4 regions of the Telluria sp. LT2P80 genome follow, and region 2 is predicted to be linked to each of the others. Evidence: predicted binding sites of a transcription regulator. Region 2 holds the regulator's gene; each other region holds the start of a gene.
What was found. Region 2 encodes sigma-54, which starts transcription at its own class of promoters, with help from an activator protein. Its sites were predicted from a motif close to TGGCANGNAANCTGCTTT; they were not measured.

Region 1 (5,093 bases), on a different contig from region 2:
TGATGTCGCCTGCCTCATCGCTGCTGGTCGAGGTCCTGGCGACGCCGGGCCGGGTTCGCTTTCTCGACCTGCCTGGCTGGGAGCGCTTGCTACGCCAGGCCAACAGTGCCAATGTTGGCGCGATCCTTGTCTATTTGCTGGAAGACAACGGCCTGCTCAACGATGTGCCGCTCAAACCGCGTGAGCACCTGGAAGCAGCGCGTATCGTGGCCCTTCGTCACCGGCGCCTCGCCGGCTATGAAGTTGGACGAATTCGCAGCGACCTGGCCGGTCTCGGTCTGCCATTAATTTTGCTTAAGGGCGCTGCGTATGCAATGGCCGACCTACCATCCGGGCGCGGGCGTCTGTTCTCGGACATCGACATCCTCGTGCCGAAGGAATGGCTGGATCGGGTTGAGGGGGCGCTGATTCTGCATGGCTGGGCCAGCACCCACCATGACGCCTACGACGAACGCTATTACCGCACCTGGATGCACGAGCTGCCGCCAATGGTGCATTTGCGCCGTGGCAATGCAATCGATGTGCACCACGCGATCCTGCCCGAAACAGCACCGGTGCGGCCCAACCCGGCACTGCTGCTCGCGGCAGCGCGGCCGATTCCTGGTGAGCAGGGCGCGCTGGGTGTCTATACGTTGTGTCCACATGACATGTTCTTGCACAGCGCCGTGCACCTGTTCTTTGGCGGCGAATTTGACCAAGGCTTGCGCGACCTGTTCGACCTGCATCGCCTGGCGCTGCATTTTGACAACGAGCCAGGGTTCTGGGATGGTCTCGTGGCGCGTGCCGATGCGCTGGAACTGACGCGCCCGTTGTTTTACGCGCTGCGTTACATCACCTGCACTTTTGACACGCCGGTGCCAGCGGCAACGCTGGCTGCTGCCGCGCCGTTTGGCCCGACGCGCTTGTTGTTGCCATTGATGGATGCGCTATTCCTGCGCGCGCTGTCGCCATTGCACCCGGAGTGCGCTGCGCGCTTTGATGGTGCTGCCCGCTTCATATTGTATGTGCGCGGAAATTGGCTGCGTATGCCCCCGGTGTTGCTCGCGCGCCATTTGTTTCATAAGGCTTTTCTTGTGTCAAAGCCAGTCAACGCAAACCATACACCACCTACGCTCGACATCGATCACAGATAGTGCTTGATACGGCCTGTGTTAACCTTGGCCTGAACCTTTTTTGAAGGTATAGACTGGGGACAAGCAACTGAAAATCGCGCTGCGTGCCTTGCACGGACAATCATTTTGGCGTAAAAAACGCCTGGCAAGCCAGGCGTTTTTTTGATACTGCAAAGTTCTATTAAGCGCGACGACGGCGACGCAGGGTAGCCAGACCGGCCAGGCCCAAGCCAAGCAGTGCGACCGAACCTGGTTCTGGCACTTCGCCGACTTCACCCAGCACATCGCCGCTAGCATCGACGGTCCAGCCTGCACCCAGCGAAGCGCCAGTTTGGCTGTAAGTGGTTTTCAGATACAGGTCGTGTGCGTTGCCGTTCGGGTCCAGTTGCGAATTGGTGTTGAACAGGTTTGCCCAGCTACCACCAGTCACGTCCAGGTAGCCGGAGCTAGCGCCGCCGACGGTCGAGTTCTGGAAGGTCGACTGGTAGGTGAATTCTGGATCGCCACCGATAACGCCAGCGCCGAAGACAGCGGACAAGGCCAAATCACCACCGACATTGGTGATGCCGTTGTAGTCTTTTTCACCGGTGCGGCCGTTCGGGCCAAAACTTGCATTGTAGTTATTGTTAGTGAGGTACATGTTCAGCCAACCACCGGTACCCAGAGTTGCGGTCAACGGGTTGCGGATGCCGCTCACTTCAACATAGGTATCCTTGATGCCGCCAAACATACCGGTCAGGTATTTGCCGTCTTCACCACCGCGGAAGATGAAATCGCCGGTCGACACGCTGGTGATACTTTGTACGGAGAAGATACCCCACGTGTCTTCGCTGCCATATGATTTTGGCGCTTGCTTAATGCCAGCTACGCTGTCGCAACCACCAACCGACGAACATTTTTCACCAACACTGTTACCGTAATTGACAGTACCAGCATCGAAAGCGTTGAAAGTGATTTTCAGGTCACCAGCGACCAGGGTCACGGCGCTTGCTGGGGCCATCATGCCAAACGCCAGAGCGATACCAGCGGCGATTCCCGAAATTTTCTTGACGTTCATTTTGTTTCCTCACGAGGGTTGATGTGTACGACTGCGATAACTCCTTACTTAGCACAATGCATGCCAGGTAGGTGATGGAAAGCGCAAGTTATTGATTTTAATAGATAAAAAATCTTTAGAGAATTATTTTCTTCAACTGTTAGAGGTTGAGTGTAAAGTTTGTCGACACAATACAGGCCTGTCGTGCTCAGAGTTTTCTGACTACAATTGTGTCTGCACATAAATGTATTTCAACGATCGGAACAATCATGACCACTTTTCAATATGATGAGTTTGTTAAACGCAACAGTGGATACATTACGGCGGAAACTCAGGCGCAGATACGAACAAAACGGATCCTGTTTGCAGGCTGTGGACTCGGTAGTGGTCCTGTAATTTGCGCGGCCCGGAGTGGATTCCAGAATTTCGTGCTTATTGATGGGGACGTCGTTGATGCGCACAACCTGAACCGCCAGTTTTTCTATTTCGAAGATATCGGTACGCCAAAAGTCGAGGCGCTGAAAAAACACATCTTGCGGATCAATCCTGAGGCGAATGTCGAAGCACATGTTGCTATGCTTGACGCCAACAATGCGGCAGAACTAGTGGCAAAGGTCGATTTGATCTTCGACACGATCGACTTTGTCGATCTCACAGCAGTACTGGCGCTGCATGGCAACGCTGCGGCACTTGCCAAGCCGATCTTTACGGCAATGAATATTGGATTTGGAGCAGGCGTCTTGTACTTCCCGCCAAATACCGGTAATTCATTGCCTTCAATTTTGCAGAAAGATGTCGATGCCGCTGCAGCCAGCGGCAATCTCAGCTACACCGAAGTATTTGGGCGTGTCATGGCGCGCATTGGCGCACATTTGGATCGCCAAGTGATGGAAGAAGTTTCAAAAGCGCTGACAATTATGGAAGATGGGACAGTCTGCCCAGCATCGCAAATTGCTGTGGGCAGTTTCTCAGTAGCAGCATTAGCCGTGGCAATGATGCACGACATGTTGGCGGGCATGACGGTTCCAGCGGCGCCGGACATGGTCGTCCACAGCTTCCGTAACCATGTCACCAAGTTAATTAATATCGCTGCCTGACTCAGGCTTGCGCACCACATGCATGCGCGAATGATGATGACGCTCAACTATCGGAACTTTTTCGCTGAACCACGAGGCCAGTTCCGGGTTAGTGTGCATCATCTTTCGTCCAAGGTCATGCAAGTCAAGGATGTAAGGTGTGACGGAGCCATAATAGTCAGCTTCGGGTCCGATGGACTGGAAACGGAAACCCATTTTCCTCAGAGCATGCGCTAGCGAGCGTTCCATTGCGGCATACCAGTAGCGGATTCCTGCCTCCTGACTGTGGCGATACATTTCACGGTACATGCCGAGCAGAAGCATCGGCGAAGTATTGTCGCGCCGGTCAGCACCTGGATCGAATTCACGCTCAGGGATTGGCGCAAACCCCGGGATGCCTAGTACGCTGTCGGCACGCCGGCGGCGGTGGCTTTTCTTGACTACCAAACGTGATACTTCAGCAGCCTCTTCGCGTTCTGGCAAATTGAAGTAATCAAACACTTCACAATGCAACTCAAATGGATACGGCCTGCCGCGTTCAGGTTGAACTAGCCTGACCGCGCCCACCAGTTTTTCTTCCATGGTATAGGCTGCAAAGTGAGTAGAGTCGTTGTCGTAATCGTCCAACTCCATGCCGTCAACAGAGTGTTCAACCGGTAGAAATGCGCATTCCACGCAGTAGACTTGGTGACGCAACCTGAAGATGTCATTTGGTGCAGCAGTACTGTGCCCGCCTAAATAAGCCCGAAAAATCTGGCTGTTTGCGTGATCGTAGGTTTCTTGGTGTGCCCCAAAACTTATGCGAGACAGGAATGCCTCGGGATCGACACGCGTTTTTCCGTTATTCATGAATATATTGTTGTCCTATGAGGACCCTAGTTATTTTTTTCTGGAGTAACTCTCCAAAAAATTGCTAGCCATAGTCTTTGCCATGATCCAAAAGGGAATCGGTTCATCATTGAACCATGCTGCCAGGAATTTATTTTCCCTATGTAAACGTTCGTTCAATTCATCCAGGTCGGCCATGAACAATGTCACAGGCCCGTAGTAATCTACTTGTGGCCCAATGGGTTTGAATGGGAATCCCATCTTGCCCAGTGAGCGTGCCAGCGACCGTTCCATTGCCGCATACCAATACCTGATATCATTCTGTCGACTGTACCGAAACATCTCGCGATAAAGGCCGAGCAATAATAACGGACTATTTCCGCGTTTGTCGCGCTGCATTGCTGTTCTTGGCTGAATTTTTTCAGTCTTGCCTTTTTCCATGAAGTCTTGGGAGATGCCTTCCATGGAGTCCCCACGCCGGCGGCGGAAGGTCTTGCGCACGACCAAGCGTGAAATTTCAGCAGCCTGGTCGGGATGTGGAAGAGCAAATTCAGGGAATGACTGACAGTGAGAGGCGAATGGAAAAGGCCGGTCCACCCCAGGTTGAACAAGGCGAACTGTGCCGATGATTTCATCGGTCAGGGTGTACGCAGCGAAGTGAATCGAACAATCATCAAAGTCATCCGATTCCATCCCGCAATTAAAATCATTGCCATCTAGAAAATTCCGTTCCAGACAATAAACTTCGTAGCGTAATCGAAAAATTTCTTTCAATATTTTCGATTCCAGTTCTCCTTTTAATACCCTATGGAAATTAAAGTACGGTACGAGAATATCGCGCTTGCCGTTCACTTTGCCGAATAGGCGGCTAATCACGCCGTGTTCTTTTCGTCGGGACTGTGTTCGCTGGGTAGTGGACGTCATAATGGGGTGGTGAAAGCAGTGAGGACAAAAAGAGTTAGGCCGCTCTAAGGCGGCCGTTGAGGGATTACAGTTGCTTCAACAACGCTTTGGTGTCTTCCAGCGCCGAAAATGGCTTGC
Region 2 (5,093 bases):
GTCATTAGCGCATCGCCAAGCGCCTTCTGGTCTTCAGACGCGCTGTCGGCGGTATGGTCGTCCATCGCGTACAGGCGCTCGTGCCCGAGCCGGGCCGCCAGGCGCGCACCGATCATCAGGCTTTCGTCGCGCCTGGTTTCCAGCTTCACCAGCACGCCGACCAGTGTGGCGTCCAGGCCGTCGCCGGCACGGCGCTCGGCCTCGGGCAGGCGCAGCCACTGCACCAGGGCCGAGGCTTCCTCGCCGCCAGCAAAGAACAGTGCCGCCAGGCGCCGGCGCTGCGCGGGCGTGGGTGCGGCGGGCCAGACTGCCAGCAAGGCTTCGGCAGCCTCGGTCGCTGCCGGGACATCCAGCCCCGTGGCCAGCCGTGCCGGCGCGGGATCCCGGCAGTAGGAATCGATCGAATCCTTGTAGCGGGCCGGGTAGCGTCGCATGAAGTCGCACTGCGGCCCGGATACCGCCTCGATCGCAATCGCCTGCGGCTTCCATGCCGCCAGACGCTCGTTCAGCAGCGTCAGGCTGGCGGTCTGGAAGGTTTTCGGCAATTGCGACAAATGGGGCGAGCCTAATACCAGCACCTCGTTGGCAGGCCCGGAGGCCGGCCCCTTGAATGCGCTCGCATCGAAATCAGGCTGCCAGGCCTGCGCAGCGGCGCTGCCGCACAACGTCATCGACAGCAGCAAGGCGGTCATGCGCATCGGGGGTCCTCATCGGTTCATGAAGCCACGATGGTTGCACCGCCTGCACGAAAAGTCACGCGCAAACGGATATGCATGAAGACGCTTACGCGAGATGGCGCAGCGGATGCGCATGCGCCGGCCACACCGGCGTGAAGAAGTGCGCCACCATCGCATCGGTCACGAGATCGAGCGACGGCGGATTCCATTGCGGCGCATTGTCCTTGTCGATGACGAGCGCGCGCACGCCTTCGAGCACCTCGCCATGCTCGAAGTTGCGGCGCACGAGCGAGCGCTCCAGGCGCAGACAGGCGGCGACATTGAGCGACGCGCCGCGCAGCAGCAGCTCGCGCGTCACGCACATCATCAACGGCGAGCGCTGACGCATCGCATTCAATGCCTTCTGCGCGAACGGCGTGTCGTCACCCTCGAGCGACGCCATGATCGCCGCCACCGAATCCGCGCCGAAGTACATATCGATGCGCGCACGGTTGGCCTGCAATTGACTCTCGCCGGCATGCTGGATGGCGAACGTGCGGATCGCCGCCGGCAGATCCGCGCCCGGCGTCGCTTCGATCAGCGCGTGCAAGGCCGGCAGGTCGGCGCCTGGCACGAACACGTCGGCCAGGCCCACGTACAGCGCGTCGGCCGCGCCGATCGTCAGGCCGGTCAGGCCCAGGAACATCCCCAGTCGCCCCGGCGCGTGCGACAGAAAATGGCTGCCGCCGACATCGGGGAACAGGCCGATATTCACTTCGGGCATCGCCATCTTGGTGCGCTCGGTGACGATGCGCAGGCCGCAATCGGGCCCGCCCTGCGCGATGCCCATGCCGCCGCCCATGACCACGCCGTCCATCAGCGCGATATACGGTTTCGGATAAAAATGGATCAGGTGGTTCAGCGCGTATTCTTCGGTGAAGAAATCCTCGAGCAATGCGCTGCCGCCTTGCGGCGAGGCGTTGCCGACGTCGTGGAAGAAACGGATATCGCCGCCCGCGCACAGCGCTTTTTCGCTGCTGCTGGTGATCACGACCGCATCGACGGCGGCGTCGAGCTGCCAGTCAAGAAGGATCGCGGTCAGCGCGCGCACCATGTCCAGCGACAGCGAATTGAGCGCCTTGGGACGGTCGAGGGTGATGATGCCGGTGCGGTTGGCGATGCGGGTCAGGACGTGTTCGGACATGGCGTGATCCATCGAAAGGAAACACGTATTTTACCGGCAGCGGGATGCAAAAAGGGCGTCCCGAAAAGACGCCCCTGGCGGTGGTGACCTGCGCTCGATCAGGCGGCAGCGACGTCTGCTTCGTCGACGTCCAGGCGTTTGATCGCTGTGCGGTTATGGTCTTTGAGCATCTGCTTGTGCTTCAGGATTTGTCGATCCAGTTTATCCATCAACATGTCGATCGCGGCATACAGGTCTTGCGCGACGCTCGCCACGTGCAGGGTCTTGCCCGACACCTGGACATTGATTTCAGCTTTTTGCCTTTTTTCTTTTTCAGTGAGGTTATCGACGGCCAGGAAGACGTGGGTATCTATGACTTGATCGAAATGGCGAATAATGCGTTCCAGCTTATTCTGAACGTATTCACGGATGGCAGGGGTTACTTCGAGATGGTGACCACTGATGGTGAGGTTCATACACACTCCTTTGAAGATGTCACGTCGCTTGCACCACACAGGAGCTGAAGGCACAGACTGTATGAGCGGCGTTGTTACAAGGCTTTGCGGAGACTGACGGGGGGGATCTTGAGCGCTTCACGGTATTTTGCGACCGTCCTGCGCGCAATGACCATGCCTTGTTCCCCGAGCATTTCCGCGATCTTGCTGTCGGATAATGGATTCTTAGGGTCTTCTGCTCCTGTCAATTGTGCGATGAGCGCACGGATTGCCGTTGAGGATGCTTCGCCTCCCGCTTCGGTGGCAACGTGGCTACCGAAGAAATACTTCAACTCGAACATGCCGTGCGGGGTCAGCATGTATTTCTGGGTTGTGACACGAGAGATGGTGCTCTCATGCAGACCTAGTGTATCAGCTATCTCACGCAAAACAAGGGGCCGCATGGCAACTGCGCCATGGCTGAAAAAGTTGCGCTGGCGTTCGACAATCGCCTCGGCCACACGCAGGATCGTGTCGAAACGCTGGCGCATATTCTTGATGAGCCACTTCGCCTCTTGCATCTGCGCGCCCATCTGGCTCTCGCTGCGGCCCTGCTTGAGCATGGTCGCGTACAGGCTGTTGACGCGCAGGCGCGGCATCACGTCCTGGTTCAGCGTGACCGCCCAGCCATTCTTGGCGCGCCGCACGATCACGTCCGGCACCACGTAATCTGACACGTTCGACGCGAACGCGGCGCCCGGATGCGGATTGCACTGGCGGACCACGGCCTGCACTTCGCGCAGGTCTTCGTCGTCGCAATCGAGCGCTTTTTTCAGTTTGCTGTATTCGCGCTGCGCGAACCAGGTCAGGTAGCCTTCGACGATCTTCAGGGCCATGCGGCGCGTGACCATCGGCACGCCCGGCATGCGCCGGATCTGCAGCGCCAGGCATTCGGCCGCGCTGCGCGCGCCCACGCCCACCGGGTCCATGCTCTGCACCATCGCCAGCGCGCAGCGCAGTTCGTCGAGGTCGACCTCGAGTTCTTCGGGCAGGCGTGCGTGGATGTCGTCGAGCGGTTCTTCCAGGTAGCCGTTGTCGTCGAGCGCGTCGATCACCAGTTCGGCCAGCGCGCGGTCGCGCGTTGACAGCAGCGTTTCGCGCACCTGTTCCATCAGGTGTTCGCGCAGCGTGATCGCGCACGCCTCCAGCTGCGGGCGGCCGTCTTCGTCGTCGCTGCTGGCGCTGCCGGACGACGTTCCGCTGCCTTCGCTCCACTCGTTGTCGGGCCGGTCGCCATCGACCGCACCGCCTTCAGCGCCCTCGCCCTCAGCCGGCGCGCTGCCCTCGCCTTCGGCCTGCTGGCCTGGCGCCGGCGGCGCCTCGCCAGGTGCCGGCGCATTGTTGATGGCCCCATCGGCCAGCAGGCGCACCGAATGATCGAGCGGGTCGTCGAGCCTTTCGAGCAGCGGGTTATCGCCCAGTATCTGCTCGATCTCCTGATGCAGTTCGAGCGTCGACAGCTGCAGCAACCGGATCGATTGCTGCAGCTGTGGCGTGAGCGCCAGGTGCTGCGAAGTGCGGAGCTGAAGGGACTGTTTCATCAATTGAGTATGGCTTACATGCGGAAATGTTCACCAAGGTACACGCGGCGCACCGACTCGTCGGCGATGATATCGTCGGGACGGCCGGATGCGAGCACCGCGCCCTGATTGATGATGTAGGCGCGGTCGCAGATGCCAAGCGTCTCGCGGACATTGTGGTCGGTGATCAGGACGCCGATCTTGCGCTCCTTGAGGAAGCGTACGATGCGCTGGATCTCGATCACGGCGATCGGGTCGACGCCGGCAAACGGTTCGTCGAGCAGGACGAAGCGCGGGTTGGTCGCCAGGGCGCGCGCGATCTCCACGCGGCGCCGCTCGCCGCCCGACAGCGACAGTGCCGGATTCTCGCGCAGCTTCTCGATCTGCAGGTCGGCCAGCAAGGTATCGAGGCGGTCGCTGATCTCGGTTTTGGTGAGCGACTTGCCGTTAACCTTCTGCAGTTCGAGCACGGCGCGGATGTTCTCTTCCACCGTCAGCTTGCGAAACACCGAGGCTTCCTGCGGCAGGTACGACAGGCCGAGCACCGCGCGGCGATGGATCGGCAGGCTGGTGATGTCGGTGCCGTTGATGCTGATCGAGCCGGCGTCCGACGGCACCAGGCCGACGATCATGTAGAACGAAGTAGTCTTGCCGGCGCCGTTCGGGCCCAGCAACCCCACCACTTCGCCGCATTCGACATCCAGCGACACGTCGCGCACGACCAGGCGCTTGCCATAGCTTTTCTGCAGGCCCTTGACGACCAGCGTGCTGCGATCGTTCAGTTCCGTCATTGCGTGCCTCCGGCCGGCGCACGCTTGGGCGCCAGGATCAGCGTGCCGCGCCCGCCGCCAACCTTGCTCTCGCCGCTGACGTCATTGCGCACGGCGACGACTTCCTTGCGGTTGTCGTACGAGATGAACGGGCCGGTCATCTGGTTGGTCATCCGGTCGTTTTCGAGTTCCTTGACGATGGCGTTCGAGTACAGGCGCACCAGCTCCGAACGTTCGTCATATTCGATGCGTTCGGCCTGGCCTTCGACCCACAGGTTCGGGCCGCCGTCGCGCTTCTGGCGGAACGTGGCGGGCTTGCCGTTGGCCGCGGTGAGCGTCACGCTCATATAGCCTTCGGGCGTCTCCCTGACCACGGCGCGTTCGGCCTTGACCAGCAGCGTGCCGCGGGTCAGGATCACGTTGCCGGTGAAGGTGCGCACGCCTGCGACGCCATCGAGGTCGCCGTTGTC
Region 3 (5,093 bases), on a different contig from region 2:
GCACGAGCATATTGCCGTCCGGCAGCGCCAGCGGCGTCGGCTCGGTGATGTCGGGCGAGAACGTGCCAAGACGGACATGCAAGCCGGTCTGGCGGAAGATCTGCATCAGGCGCGCGACGTTCTGCAGATAGATCGGGCTGCGGCGGTCGGCGTCCGGCACCAGCAGCAGGTTGCGCGCGTCCGGGCAATACTTGTCGACGGCGGCCATGGCCGCCTGCACCGTCAGCGGCAGCATCTCGCTGGCCAGGTTATTGAAGCCGCCCGGGAACAGGTTGGTGTCCACCGGCGCGAGCTTGTAGCCGGCATTGCGCAGATCGACCGAGCAATAAAATGGCGGCGTGTGCTCCTGCCACTCGAGGCGGAACCAGCGCTCGATGGCAGGCGTGGCTTCGAGGATTTTCTTTTCCAGGTCCAGCAAAGGACCGGTCTGGGCGGTGGCGAGGTGCGGAACCATTGATTGGACGTCCTTGTTGTGCGCTTCTTGTTGTTAATTAAGGTGGGAATCGCATATGGGGTTGGTCCGGGTATTTTAAAGGGCAATGCGAAGAATGCAAAAAACGCCGTCCCCGCTTGTGCGGAGACGACGTTTTCAGGGACAACCGACGACTGAGCGGATCAATAACGGTAGGCCGACTCGCCGTGGCTCGTGATGTCCAGGCCTTCGCGTTCCTCTTCTTCCGGCACACGCAGACCGATCACGATATCGACCAGCTTGAAGGCGATGAAGGCGACCACCGCCGACCAGATGACGGTCACGCCGATCGCATGGGCCTGGATCCACAGCTGGCCGACGATCGAGTAGCTCGTGTTCATGGCATTGGTCGTGTAATCCCACACGCCCTGCCCGCCCAGTGCCGGCGACGCAAACACGCCGGTCAGCATCGCGCCCAGGATACCGCCCACGCCGTGCACGCCGAACACGTCGAGCGAATCGTCGGCGCGCAGCAGGCGCTTCAGACCCGTCACGCCCCACAGGCAGACGATACCGGCCAGCAGGCCGATGACCAGCGCGCCCATCGGACCGACGAAGCCGGCGCCCGGGGTGATGGCCACCAGGCCCGACACGGCGCCCGATGCGGCGCCCAGCATCGATGGCTTGTGCTTGAAGATCCACTCGCCCAGCACCCAGGTGAGGGTCGCACCAGCGGTGGCCAGCAGCGTGTTCAGGAACGCCAGTGCCGCCACGTCGCCTGCTTCGAGTGCCGAGCCGGCATTGAAGCCGAACCAGCCGACCCACAGCAGCGATGCGCCAACCATCGTCATCGGCAGCGAGTGTGGCGCCATCGATTCACGGCCGTAACCGATCCGCTTGCCGATCACATAGGCACCCACCAGGCCGGCCACGGCCGAATTGATGTGCACCACGGTGCCGCCCGCGAAGTCGAGCGCGCCCTGCTGCCACAGGTAGCCGGCAGCTGCGGTAACGGTTTGCAGCGAGGCGGCGTCGGTGATGGCGTCAGGACCGGCCCAGAACCAGACCATGTGCGCGACCGGCAGGTAGCCGAACGTGAACCACAGCACGACGAACACCAGCACGGCCGCGAACTTGGCGCGTTCGGCAAAGGCGCCGACGATCAGCGCGCAGGTAATCGCTGCGAAGGTGCCCTGGAAGGCGACGAAGATGAATTCGGGGATCATCGTCTCTTTGCTGAAGGTCGCGGCCATCGCAAACTTGCCGGCAACCGGATCCCAGATGCCTTGCAGGAAGGCGCGGTCGAAGCCGCCGATGAACGCGTTGCCCTGCGTGAAGGCCAGCGAGTAGCCGTACAGGCACCACAGCACGATGACGAGGGCAAATACCATCATCACCTGCATCAGCACCGACAGCATGTTCTTGGCGCGCACGAGGCCGCCGTAGAACAGCGCCAGGCCGGGAATGGTCATCAGGATCACCAGCAGCGTGGCGACGAACATCCAGGCCGTATCCCCCTTGTTGATGGACGGCGCCGCCATGGCCGGCAGGGCAACGCCCAGGCCCAGCAAGGCGGTCAGTATCGTTGTAGTTATACGCTTCATGAAAACATTCCTTCTTACAGTGCGTCGTTGCCGGTCTCGCCGGTACGGATACGGATGACCTGGTTCAGGTCGGCCACGAAGATCTTGCCGTCACCGATCTTGCCGGTGCGGGCAGCGCCCTGGATCGCATCGATGACCTGGTCGACGATGGCGTCGTCGACCGCGGCTTCGATCTTGATCTTGGGCAGGAAGTCGACGACGTACTCGGCACCACGGTACAGCTCGGTGTGGCCCTTCTGGCGACCGAAACCCTTCACTTCGGTCACCGTCATGCCTTGCACGTTGATTTCCGACAGTGCCTCTCGCACCTCGTCGAGCTTGAAGGGCTTGATGATGGCGGTGATCATTTTCATGGTATTGCCTCTTTTGCAATCAAAAAGTTTTTGAGACGGACAGCACGGCGGCGGACTTGCCGAGATTCTTGCCTTCCGGGCTCAGGTAGGCGTCGGTATTCGCCTTGTGCCACGCCAGCGCCACGGTGGCGACGCCGAAGTCTTTGGTGACGCCGACCTTGTAGTCGGTGTACGAAAACGCGCTGTTGTTCTTCAGTTTCTGGCGCCCGACGTGCAGGTTCAGGATGAAGCCGTTGCTGACGTCGATGTCGGCGCCCACGTCCAGGTAGCCGCTGCGCTTGCTGTCTGCGGTGCCGAACAGATTGGTCGTCGAGTGCGAGTACTTGATATAGGCCGGGCCGTAGCCGAGTTTGCCGTACAGCTCGAACGTGTTCGCGCTTGGGTTCAACCCGTTGTCCGGATAGTAGTAATACAGGCCGCCGATGTCATAGCTGATCGCGTCGCTCAACTGACCGCGCTTGCCGCCATAGACGTCCCATTCGATATTGCCGTCGCCGCCCAGGTCTTTCGTCCATTTGATGGTGGAAAGCCAGGTACCCACGTAGAAGCCGGATGGGCCATGTACGTAGTCGACGCCGCCCTGGAGGGCCGGGTCGAGGGCTGTTTGCGACAGGCCGCGGTAACGGTAGTCGCTGGTGATGCTCGCGTTGTAGCTCACCTGGTGTTCGGCGGGTTGTTCCTGTGCCATGCCCGGAGCGCTGGTAAGCGCCAACACTGCCAGGACAACTGCGCTGAATTTTGCTTTGCACTTCATGACAAACCCCCTTGATGAACAACATGAAAAATGACTGCTTGTGGATCCTTGTGATGTTCTTTATCTATGTTTTATTTAGCAGGATGCGTGCCAGCTCATAAAGAGGAAAAAGGTCCTTGTTTTTTTGGTAAACACGCCCCACATCGGTTTTGCTACAACACAACGGACCGCATACGGCACCCAGACGGCCGTTCGGCGCACCACATCAGGTCACATTGCACCATCATGGAGCGTGCGGCCTCGGCAGAAAGGGAAATGGATATGAGTAATAGCAACTTCTTCAGCGACTTGCAGGGCAAGATCAACCAGGCGCTCGAGAGCGGTCCGGCCAAGGACATTGAACGCAATGTGAAGGCAGCCATGACGTCGGGCTTTTCCAAGCTCGATCTGGTCACGCGCGAGGAATTCGATATCCAGGCCCAGGTGCTGGCCAAGACCCGCAGCAAGCTCGAGGCGCTCGAGCTGCGCGTGAGCGAGCTCGAAGCCAAACTGGGTGCAGGCAGCGCCACGACGCCGTCGGCAACGTCGGCGACAGCGGCCTCGGCATCGGCCGCTTTCCCAACCTCGGGCAGCTCGGCGATTCCGATGCCAGGCGCTGCGCCATCGGCCACCGCGCCATTCCCGGCTGCACCGGAAGACCCGACGATCGTCGTGCCGCCAGCGCTGGACAAGCATTAAACAGTCCACGGGCCAGCCCGCCTCGCGCGGGTGGCCTCAGCACCAGCGGCACGCCCGTGTCGCCATCTTTTGACGCGCATCCCGGCTTATACTGGTTGTCTTTACGGAGACCACGATGACCCGACAGTTTGCCGCGCTGATCACCACCTGTACCCTGCTGGCCATGCCAGCCGCGATCCACGCGCAGGCAACCGCTGCCGGTGGTGACGTACGTCCCGAGATCCTGCGCCAGCTTGATGGCGCCTGGACCATGACGGGTGATGTGCGGGGCAAACCGGTCACCTACCGCATGGTGGCCAAGCCGGCCTTGCACGGCACATTCACCGAACTGCGCATGCAGGACGTGCAGGTGCCCGCGCAGTACGAAGCGGCCGTCTTCGTCGGCTATGACGCCGCCAGCAAGACCATCATCGCGCACTGGATGGACAGCTTCGGCGCAAAGTATTCGGTCCCGCACGGCAGTGGCGACATCGCCGGCAACGTCGTCACATTCACCATTCCCTACCCGAGCGGCCCGTTTCGCAATACCTGGCGTTTCGATCCGGCCAGCGCGACGTGGCAATTCGCGCTCGAGGCGGCGCAGCCGGACGGCTCGTGGAAGCACTTCGCCGGCTACGCCCTCAGGCGCGACTGAGCGCGACTGAGCGCGCCCGGGCCGGCGGGCTTCAATCGATACTGACCTCCTTGCGGTTGTCACGCGCCACGCGGTCGATCAGCTTGTTGTACGGGTCAATGCCAACGTCGAACGGCTGCTCCTTGACGGTCACCGTCACGGTCGGATTCTCGCCCCGCAGTACGCGCTTCTCCAATAACAGCACCCGCTCGTCCGATTCCTTGGCATCGTTCGCGCGTGCGAACACGCCGATTTCCACCGCCTCATCGTAGGTGCGCGGCGTTTCCTGCCCCTTGCCGTCGGCCTGCATCTTCGCCAGATGCAGTCTCATCGTCACATCCCACTGTCCGTCCGGGCGCTTGACGGCTTTTGCTTCGGTCACGCGGTTATCGTAGAAGACGATGCGTTCGAACAGGTCGGCGATCAGCGCGTGCTTGCCGACCGGGGCTTCGGCGCGAATGTAGTCCACCAGTTCGGCGGAGGTCGCAAACGGCGCCTCCTGATAGCCCTTGTCCTGCAGGAAGCGCTTGAGGGCGCGGTTGAGCGCCGCTTCGCCGATCTCGTCGCGCAGCCGGTAGAACACCAGGCTGCCCTTGCGGTAGTGGATGTAGTCCTGGTTTTCCACGCGCACCAGCGGCAGTTCCTCGATCTTTTCGGCGCCGCGCGAACTGAGATAGCG
Region 4 (5,093 bases), on a different contig from region 2:
TCTTGGTATGAAACGCCATCTCGACACCGGTGATGTCGATGAATTTTTTTTGCAGTTCGTCCATGATCGAAACCCTTTCAGTTAGCCACTTGTTCGTGGGTCAGTGCGCGTGCCAGCGACACCAGCGCCAGTTCGAGCAGCAGGCCGACCACGCCGATGATGGCAATGGCGATGATGATGTGTGCCACGTTCAGGTTGTTCCACTCGTCCCATACCCAGAAGCCGATGCCCACGCCGCCGGTCAGCATTTCAGCTGCCACGATGACGAGCCATGCAGTGCCAATGGCCAGGCGCACACCGGTCAGGATGTACGGCAGCGCCGATGGCAGCAGGATCTTGGTGAGGATCTTCCATTCCGACAGGTTCAGCACGCGCGCCACGTTCATGTAGTCCTGCGGCACGCGCTGCACGCCGACGGCCGTGTTGATGATCATCGGCCAGATCGAGCAGATGAAGATCGACCAGATCGCCGCCGGGTCGGCCGACTTGAAGACCAGGAGGCCAATCGGCAGCCAAGCGAGCGGCGAGACCGGCTTGAGCAGGCTGATGATCGGGCCGAACATGCGGCTGACAAATTGCACGCGCCCGATCACGAAGCCCAGCGGAATGCCGATCAGCGCCGCCAGGCCGAAGCCGATCGCCACGCGCTGCAGCGACGCCAGCACGTTCCAGCCGATGCCCTGGTCGTTGGGGCTGTTGCGGTAGAACGGATCGGCGAACAGTTCGAGCGCCGCCTGCCACGTGACCAGCGGCGACGGAAACGCCTCGTTCTGCGCGGCGATCACTTGCCATACCAGCAGCACGAGCGCGATGCCGGTCAGCGGCGGCGCCACACGCCGGACTGCCGTGGCAAACGGCTGTGCGCGGCGCGCAGCGACGGCGGCGGCCGGCTTGCGCGGGGGCGCGGCGCGCGCCGGGCCGCTGACAGCCACCGGCACTGGCGCCGGCTCGTTGGGAACGGATTTCAACAGGGCATTCATGACGGCTCCTCGCAGTACGGGTGGATGGTCAAGCCTTGACCTTGAACGACGCGGCGTACGCCTGTGGGTTCTTGCCATCCCACACGGTGCCGTCCATCAGCTTCGATGTGCGCAGCAAGCCCGCCGGGACCGGCGTCTTCGTCATCGTGGCCGCGTCCTTGTACAACTGGACCTGATTGACCGCCGTGGCCACGGCCAGGTAATCCGGATCGCTCTTGAGCAGGCCCCAGCGGCGATGCTGCGTCATGAACCACATGCCGTCGGACAGGTACGGGAAGTTGACCAGGCCGTCGTTGTAGAACTTCATGTGGTTCGCGTCGTCCCAGGTCTTGCCCATGCCGTTCTGGTAGCGGCCCATGATGCGCTGGTCGATCGCATCCTTGCTGGTGTTGACGTACGACTTGGCGGCGATCACTTCAGCCATCTTGTTCTTGTTGGCCAGCGACGCATCGATCCACTTGCCCGCCTCCAGGATGGCGGCCATCATCGCCCGGCACGTGTTCGGATTGGCCTTGGCAAATTCCAGCGTCGAGCCCAGCACCTTCTCGGGGTGGTCGCGCCAGATGTCCTGGGTCGTCGTGGCGGTGATGCCGATGCCGTCCATGATGGCGCGGTGGCCCCACGGTTCGCCCACGCAGAAGCCGTCCATGTTCCCGATGCGCATATTGGCCACCATCTGCGGCGGCGGCACGGTGATGACCTTGGCATCCTTCATCGGATTGATGCCATTGGCGGCGAGCCAGTAATACAGCCACATCGCGTGGGTGCCGGTCGGGAACGTTTGCGCGAATGTGTAGTCGCGTTTTTCGGTGCGCATCAGCTTGGCGAGCGAGGCGCCGTCGACCGCGCCCTTGGTGGCCAGTTGCTTCGACAGCGTGATGGCCTGACCGTTGTTGTTCAGGCCCATCAGCACGGCCATGTCCTTCTTCTGGCCGCCAATGCCCATCTGCACGCCGTACAGCAGGCCGTACAGCACGTGGGCGGCGTCCAGGTCGCCGTTGGCGAGCTTGTCGCGCACGCCGGCCCACGAGGCCTCTTTGCTCAGCACGAACTTGACGCCGTATTTCTTGTCAAAGCCCAGCACCGACGCCATCACGACCGATGCGCAATCGGTCAGTGGAATGAAGCCGATCTTGATCTCGGTCTTTTCGGGCTTGTCCGACCCCGCCGCCCATGCCCCGCCCCCGGCCAGCCCCAGCAGGCCACCGGCCGCTGCCAGCGAGGCACCCTGGATGATGTTCCTGCGCGTCCCATCGACGTTCGTACCGGTGGACGAATTGCCCTGCGCTTGACGCTGTTGATTTTCCATTGCAAATCCCAAAAAGTGATCAGGCAAAAAAAAACGGCTACCCCACATGAACGTGTTCATGCATTGGTAGACGTCGTTGTCCGGGGAGGCGGGGCCAGCGTTGGCATTCACCTCGTGCGCTCCGTTGCGCATTACTCATTACGCAAGCTTCGTGCCAGTGGCCGGCGCAGAGTGAGCGTGAGAATGGCCGCTGCTGCGGTGCACCGCAGCATGGCGCGCGGAGCGCACTACGATTGCGCAGCGCCTCTTTTTGGACGGTCCTGCAGGCCGGGCAAGCTGGCTGTCCGTACGCGCGCACGGTTGACAACGTGGCCTTCCACAACCCAATGCGTGCATGCTAGGATTGTTTATTGCCTCAAACACAAGCAGAAGCACAGTACTGACCGTGCACCGCCGGGGCCTGCAACTGGAGCCATCAATGCACACCGAACAAGTCCAGCGTCACCGCACGCCGATCCATACGGCGACCGCCGTCGACCGCAGCAATCCGAAGAAGCCGCGCCGTCATATTGCGCAAGACATCGTCTCGAGCAGCCGCCGCCTGCGCCAGCGCATCGGCGTGGTCGCGGTCGTCTGCATCGGCCTGGCCACGTTGCTGGTGGCGTTCGAGTAAGCCGCCGCATTTCGCCCCGCATTACGCCCCGCATTGCGCCTTGCCCGCGCCGTTACGGCCGGGCTATACTGCGCCGTCACCCGTTCAGCCAGGATCGCATGTCGCTGTTGCACACGCTACGCATTACGCACACCAGCACGGCCCTGCGCCGGTTGCTCCTGTGCGTGTGCGCGCTGATCCTGGCACTGCAACTCATCGGCAGCTCGTATCACGACCATGACTTGGCCGAGCAGTTGTCCGACTGCGTCAGCTGCCAGGTTGCAGCCCATGCCACGGCCGACCTGCCGGCCGTGTCGCCACAATTGCTGGCCGTCTTCCTGGCGGTCGTCTACCTCCTCGCGCGCCTGCCGCGCCCTGCGCCGTTCTACCGGCGCCAGTACCTGATCCCTTCCCCCCAGGCGCCACCACGCCACCAGTCCGTCCACTGATCCGCTCGTGCGCCGCCGCGGCTACCAACGTGGCCTGACGGCGTAGCGGCGCGAGTCATCTCCGTCCCGTTTGCGGTCGCGGCACCTGTGCGCGTCTGCATCCGGCGCGCACGCTGCATGCGTGCGCCGGCATACCTTATTTACCTTGAAAGAACACGATGACCATGACCACTCCTGCCATGGAAGCGACCGGCGTGACCGTCGCCTATGGCGCCACGACCGTGCTGCGCGACCTGAACCTGCGCGTTGCGCGCGGTGAAATCTATGCCCTGCTGGGCGGCAATGGCGCCGGCAAATCGACGACGCTCAACGCCTTTCTCGGCTTTCTCGCACCGCAAGCCGGCAGCGTGCGCGTGTGCGGCATCGACGTCGTCGCCGACCCGCTCGCCGCGCGCGGCCAGCTTGCCTACGTGCCGGAAAACGTCGCCCTCTACGAACACCTGAGCGCCCGCGAAAACATCGACTACTTCCTGCGCCTGGCCGGCAGTCACCCCATCGACGCCACCATCGACGATGCGTTGCGCGCAGTGCGGCTCGACCCGGCCGCATGGACGCGTCGCCTGGGCGGCTACTCGAAAGGCATGCGCCAGAAGGTCGCGATTGCGCTCGCCGTGGCGCGCCAGGTGCCGCTGCTGCTGCTCGACGAGCCGACCACGGGCCTGGATCCCCAAGCGACCAGCGAATTCAACACGCTGCTGCAGGACTTGCGCGCGCGGGGCAGCGCCATCTTCATGGTCACGCACGATCTGCTGGGCGCCGCCGAAGTGGCGGACCGCATCGGCTTTCTGGAGCGTGGCCACATCAGCCACGAAGTGGCCGCCAGCGGCGCCGAACGCTATGACGTGCGCGACCTGTACCGGCGCTACGCGGGTGCCACTAACGCTGCCGCCAGACCGGAGGCCGCATGAGCGTTTTTCAAGCACTGCCCGCGGTTGCCGTGGGCGAGTGGCGCGCGATGCTGCGCAACCAGGTGGCCGTCGCCGCGGGCATCCTGATGCTGGCGCTCACGCTCGTGGCCATCGTTGTCAGTCATGAGCGCGTGGGCACCGTGAACGCCGAACGGGCGCGCTTCCAGAGCACGGTCGACGCCCAGTGGGCCAACCAGCCGGACCGCCACCCGCACCGTGTCGTCCATTACGGCCACTATGTGTTCCGGCCACTCAGCCCCCTCGCCTTCTTCGATTTCGGCGTCGATCCGTTCACTGGCAGTACGCTCTTTTTGGAGGGTCATCGCCAGAACAGCGCCAACTTCAGCGACGCCGCCCAATCGTCGGTGCTGCTGCGTTTTGGCCAGCTGACCCCGGCCTTCGTGCTGCAGGTGCTCACGCCGCTGCTGATCGTGTTCCTCGCGTTCGGCAGCGTCGCGCGCGAACGCGAGCGCGGCCAATTGCGGCTGCAGATCGTGCAGGGTGTCCGCGGCGCGACGCTGTTGCTTGGCAAGCTCGCGGCCCACGCCGGTGTAGCGCTGCTGCTGGGTGCGCCGGCCTTCATCGCGCTGGTGGCGATCGCCGTCGTGCACCCGGCCGTCGCGGCCGAGGCGATCGCGCTATTGGCCGGGTACGCGCTGTACCTGCTGGTGTGGGTCGTGGCGGCCGTGCTGGTATCGGCGTCGCTGCCCCGGGCGCGCGATGCGCTGCTGGCGCTGGTGGCCGGCTGGATCGTCACGGCGATCCTGCTGCCGCGCGTGATGCCCGATGTGGCGGCTGGCGACGTGGGTCGCCCGAGCCGCATCGAAACCGAGGTCGCCATCCACGAGCGCCTGG

Region 1: AC56LW_RS13585 (PEP-CTERM sorting domain-containing protein) is a predicted target of sigma-54. The motif match lies at 2,218-2,235, and genes of this name have one in related genera.
Region 3: AC56LW_RS21995 (TorF family putative porin) is a predicted target of sigma-54. The motif match lies at 3,199-3,216, and genes of this name have one in related genera.
Region 4: AC56LW_RS22650 (CmpA/NrtA family ABC transporter substrate-binding protein) is a predicted target of sigma-54. The motif match lies at 2,429-2,446, and genes of this name have one in related genera.

Annotation. Positions count from the first base shown of each region.
Region 1 covers NZ_JCASIO010000004.1:406,774-411,866, forward strand. The annotation lists gene AC56LW_RS13575 (HprK-related kinase A) at 1-3, shown strand, start outside; gene AC56LW_RS13580 (nucleotidyltransferase domain-containing protein) at 1-1,133, shown strand, start outside; gene AC56LW_RS13585 (PEP-CTERM sorting domain-containing protein) at 1,294-2,169, opposite strand; gene AC56LW_RS13590 (HesA/MoeB/ThiF family protein) at 2,418-3,245, shown strand; gene AC56LW_RS13595 (PEP-CTERM/exosortase system-associated acyltransferase) at 3,225-4,073, opposite strand; gene AC56LW_RS13600 (PEP-CTERM/exosortase system-associated acyltransferase) at 4,104-4,976, opposite strand; gene prsT (XrtA/PEP-CTERM system TPR-repeat protein PrsT) at 5,041-5,093, opposite strand, start outside.
Region 2 covers NZ_JCASIO010000006.1:100,298-105,390, reverse strand. The annotation lists gene AC56LW_RS16355 (DUF5694 domain-containing protein) at 1-698, opposite strand, end outside; gene AC56LW_RS16350 (enoyl-CoA hydratase/isomerase family protein) at 784-1,860, opposite strand; gene hpf (ribosome hibernation-promoting factor, HPF/YfiA family) at 1,959-2,315, opposite strand; gene AC56LW_RS16340 (RNA polymerase factor sigma-54) at 2,390-3,874, opposite strand; gene lptB (LPS export ABC transporter ATP-binding protein) at 3,889-4,644, opposite strand; gene lptA (lipopolysaccharide transport periplasmic protein LptA) at 4,641-5,093, opposite strand, start outside.
Region 3 covers NZ_JCASIO010000011.1:91,386-96,478, forward strand. The annotation lists gene gshA (glutamate--cysteine ligase) at 1-454, opposite strand, end outside; gene AC56LW_RS21985 (ammonium transporter) at 616-2,016, opposite strand; gene glnK (P-II family nitrogen regulator) at 2,031-2,369, opposite strand; gene AC56LW_RS21995 (TorF family putative porin) at 2,389-3,123, opposite strand; partial or broken gene AC56LW_RS22000 (accessory factor UbiK family protein) at 3,385-3,618, shown strand; gene AC56LW_RS22005 (DUF1579 family protein) at 3,917-4,435, shown strand; gene AC56LW_RS22010 (ABC transporter permease/M1 family aminopeptidase) at 4,467-5,093, opposite strand, start outside.
Region 4 covers NZ_JCASIO010000013.1:43,054-48,146, forward strand. The annotation lists gene AC56LW_RS22640 (ABC transporter ATP-binding protein) at 1-64, opposite strand, end outside; gene ntrB (nitrate ABC transporter permease) at 78-980, opposite strand; gene AC56LW_RS22650 (CmpA/NrtA family ABC transporter substrate-binding protein) at 1,009-2,289, opposite strand; gene AC56LW_RS22655 (hypothetical protein) at 2,708-2,902, shown strand; gene AC56LW_RS22660 (hypothetical protein) at 3,001-3,330, shown strand; gene AC56LW_RS22665 (ABC transporter ATP-binding protein) at 3,495-4,238, shown strand; gene AC56LW_RS22670 (DUF3526 domain-containing protein) at 4,235-5,093, shown strand, end outside.